Regions from separate parts of the Staphylococcus warneri genome, predicted to be linked through region 1. Evidence: predicted binding sites of a transcription regulator. Region 1 holds the regulator's gene; the other holds the start of a gene.
What was found. Region 1 encodes CtsR, which represses protease genes until heat stress. Its sites were predicted from a motif close to ATGGTCAATAAAGGTCAAACA; they were not measured.

Region 1 (2,215 bases):
CTAAAATTGCTGCTGCTACTGCATTGTATGATTCCAAACGTCCCATACCATTGATTTTTGAAATAAGGAAACCTAATACGTTAATTATAAATGGTAAAATTTTAGTGTATTGTAGAATCCCAATTAATGCTGAAATAAATACAATTGGTAATAAAACGTTAAAGAAAAATGGTGGATTTTTAGGATCTACATATTTAAAACCACCGAAAACGAAGTTAACGCCTTCTGCTGCTTTAGATAGCAAATAACCAAAACCATTAGCAATACCACCAATGACTGTAATACCAATGTTTGTTTTTAATAAAATGAAGGCGAAAATTAATTGAATAACTAATAATAGTCCAACATATTGCCAACGAATATTCTTTCTATCTGAACTAAATAAGTACGCGAGTGCTAAGAAGAAAATAATTCCAATAATCCCAATGAGAATGTGCATGTTTTTTCATTCCTTTAATTTATTCTATTGTCTATCATACAATAAAAAATAAGCGCTAACATCATAAATTTTAAAAATTTAAAATCAAATTAATTGAAAATGGTCAAAGTTGGTCATATAATATAGTCAAAGAAGGTCAAAAAGAGGTGATAATCATGCATAATATGTCCGACATCATAGAACAGTACATTAAACATTTATTTGAAGAAACCAATGAAGATGTGGTGGAAATTCAAAGAGCAAATATTGCTCAACGTTTTGACTGCGTCCCTTCTCAATTAAACTATGTGATTAAAACTAGATTTACAAATGAGCATGGTTACGAAATAGAAAGTAAACGTGGTGGTGGAGGATACATCCGAATCACGAAAATTGAAAACAAAGATGAAACAGGTTATATTAATCATTTACTTCAATTAATAGGTCCTTCAATATCTCAACAACAAGCACTTTATTTAATAGATGGCTTGTTAGATAAAGGACTTGTGAATGAAAGAGAAGCAAAAATGATTATTGCTGCTATTGATCGAGAAACGTTAAAAATGGATATTGTTTCTCGAGATATTATTAGAGCAAATATTCTTAAACGAATTTTACCTGTCATAAATTATTACTAGAGGAATTGAGGTGTTGCTTTTTGCTTTGTGAAAATTGCCATTTAAATGAAGCTGAAGTTAAATTAACTGTTAAAAGTAAAGATGGTATGCAAGAAAAATGGGTGTGTAGTACTTGTGCGCAAGGTGATAACCCATGGACACACCAAGAGCAATCATCCTATCATCATCAAGATGATATAGAAGAAGCATTTGTTGTAAAGCAAATATTACAACATTTAGCAACTAAACATGGTATTAATTTTCAAGAAATGGCATTTCAGGAAGAAAAAAGATGTCCAACTTGTCATATGACGTTAAAAGACATAGCACATGTAGGCAAATTTGGTTGTTCTAATTGCTATGCCACATTTAAGGATGACATCCTAGACATAGTAAGACGTGTGCAAGGCGGTCAATATGAACATGTAGGAAAGGTACCTCAATCTTCTTATCATAAGCTTGCACTTAAAAAGAAAATCGAAGAGAAAAAGCAATATTTACAACAATTAATAGATGAACAAGATTTCGAACAGGCAGCTATTGTTCGAGACGAAATCAAATCGCTAAGTGAAGAGAGCGAGGTGCAACATGATGAGTGACTTAGAACCTAACATTAGTGAGTGGATGAAAACGAATAAAGAAGCACCAGTGGTCATTTCTTCAAGAATTCGCCTAGCAAGAAATCTTGAAAATCATGTTCACCCACTCATGTTTCCGACAGAACAAGATGGATTTAGAGTAATAAATGAAGTACAAGATGCATTACCTAGCATGACTTTAAAAAGACTAGATATGATGGACCAACAAAATAAAATGAAATTGGTAGCTAAACATTTGGTAAGTCCAGAGTTGATCAAACAACCAGCATCGGCTGTTCTACTAAATGATGATGAATCTATTAGTGTCATGATTAATGAAGAAGATCATATTAGAATTCAAGCGCTTGGTACAGATTTATCATTAGAAAGATTGTATAAAGAAGCGTCAGCACTAGATGATGAAATCGACCAACAACTTGATATTAGCTATGATGAACATTTAGGGTATTTAACCACATGTCCTACTAATATCGGAACTGGTATGAGAGCAAGTGTGATGTTGCATTTGCCTGGTCTTTCTATCATGAAAAGAATGTCAGGTATAGCACAGACCATTAACCGATTTGGTTTTACCATTCGAG
Region 2 (2,215 bases), 380 kb from region 1:
GGCATTTCCCTATTATTAGCTTTGTACATAGTCATTTTATTGCAGGTCAAATTCCATTCTATGTTTACATTGTGGATATTATTTTAACAGTATTATGTGCTGAAGCTTCTTATAGATATATCGAAACACCATTTAGAAAAGAAGGTTTAAAGGCATTTACGTTGAAACGTAAATACAAACCTGCACTTATAAGAACGATTGCAATTATGATATGTATCATTCCATTTGCATTTATTATGGGTGGTGCGTTTGATGGTTTAGGAAAAGATAAAATCGATCAAAAATCAAATTCATTTAATACTGATTTAGAAGATAAATATTTAATAAGAATGATTCCAATAGATAAAATTGGCCAAAAAAATAGTAAGGACACAGATGTGTATACTGATATTAGTCCATTGTTAATCGGTGATTCGGTAATGGTAGATATTGGTGAGAACTTTAAAGATAGGGTACCTAAAGCTAAAATTGATGGTAAGGTTGGTCGTAATTTGTATCAAGCTATTCCACTAGTAGAAGCTAATTATAAACAATATAATAAAAAAACAGACCAAGTTATTTTAGAATTAGGTACTAATGGAGATTTTAATAAAAAGCAACTTGATGATTTAATTAATAAATTTGGAGATGCGCAAGTATATTTGGTCAATACTAGAGTACCAAGAGGGTACGAGGATCATGTCAATAAACTAATGGCAGATGCAGCTAAAGAAAAAAGTAATGTAACATTAATCGATTGGTATAAAAGATCAGAAGGACATACAGAATACTTTGCGCCAGATGGCATACATTTAGAACATAGTGGTGTAGAAGCCTTAACAGATGAAATTTTAAGTAAGATTAAAAAGAAATAATCATCCAACAAATTAATAAATCAAACTAATCATACGTGTTTGACTTTACTAAAATATATTGAATGGTGAATAAATTTATAAAGAAAGCCCGAGATAAATAGATATCTCGGGTTATTTTCTATTATTTAACGAAACAGTTAAATATAGTTATTAATGCTTTGTTTGTTGTTTGAATTATTGGGAAATAGAATAATAAAAGGTTTGATTCATCACATTTGATATTAAAAATAAACCTAAAAAATATTACAAAAAACAAGCTTAAGTTGTTGATAATTTATTAGAAGGGGACTATAATATAGTTAAGGTCAAAGAAAGTCAAAGTCAAATCGAAATTTTTTTACCTTTGACCGACTCTAAAATAATAGAGGTGAAAACAATTGGATATCAATAAAATGACATATGCTATACAAGGTTCATTACAAAGAGCCATTGAGTATAGTAAAGAATTTGAATTACAAAATATCGAAATTGAAGCAATTTTAAAAGCGACATTAAATGAAAGTGAAAGTTTAATTAAGAGTGTTCTAGAACGTGCAAATATTGATGTAGAAGAACTAGAAAAAGCTTATGATAATAAATTAAAAGCTTATCCAACTGTACAAGGAGATAATGTACAGTATGGTCAATATATAAGTGCAAAAGCGAATGAATTGATGAATAAATCTGAAACATATATGAATGAATATGATGATGAATTTATTTCAATGGAACATGTACTTCGTGCAGCAATGGACATTGATCAAACTACACAAAACTTTATAGGTAATAAAACTGAAGTGGTTAAAGAAATTATTAATAAAATAAGAGGGGGAAATCATGTGACTAGTCAGAACCCAGAAGTAAATTATGAAGCATTAGAAAAATATGGACGTGACTTAGTAGAAGAGGTACGTCAAGGTAAAATGGATCCGGTCATTGGCCGTGATGAAGAAATTCGTAACACAATTCGTATATTAAGTCGTAAAACAAAAAACAATCCAGTGCTAATTGGTGAACCAGGTGTTGGTAAAACAGCGATTGTCGAAGGATTAGCACAACGTATTGTTAAAAAGGACGTACCGGAATCATTATTAGATAAAACCATTTTCGAACTTGATTTAAGTGCATTGGTTGCAGGTGCCAAATTTAGAGGTGAATTCGAAGAGCGCTTAAAAGCAGTACTTAAAGAAGTTAAGGAATCTGATGGTAGAATTATATTATTTATAGATGAAATTCATATGTTAGTAGGTGCTGGTAAAACAGATGGCGCAATGGATGCCGGAAATATGTTGAAACCAATGTTAGCACGTGGTGAATTACATTGTATTGGTGCTACAACATTAAATGAATATAGAGAATATATCGAAAAAGATTCAGCTTTA

Region 2: a site for CtsR is predicted at 1,156-1,176, ahead of clpB (ATP-dependent chaperone ClpB). Genes of this name have one in related genera too.

The regions. Positions count from the first base shown of each region.
Region 1 is NZ_LR134269.1:2,203,904-2,206,118, reverse strand. It holds gene EL082_RS10790 (NupC/NupG family nucleoside CNT transporter) at 1-439, opposite strand, end outside; gene EL082_RS10785 (CtsR family transcriptional regulator) at 595-1,056, shown strand; gene EL082_RS10780 (UvrB/UvrC motif-containing protein) at 1,077-1,634, shown strand; gene EL082_RS10775 (protein arginine kinase) at 1,627-2,215, shown strand, end outside.
Region 2 is NZ_LR134269.1:1,828,572-1,830,786, reverse strand. It holds gene EL082_RS08920 (acyltransferase family protein) at 1-854, shown strand, start outside; gene clpB (ATP-dependent chaperone ClpB) at 1,232-2,215, shown strand, end outside.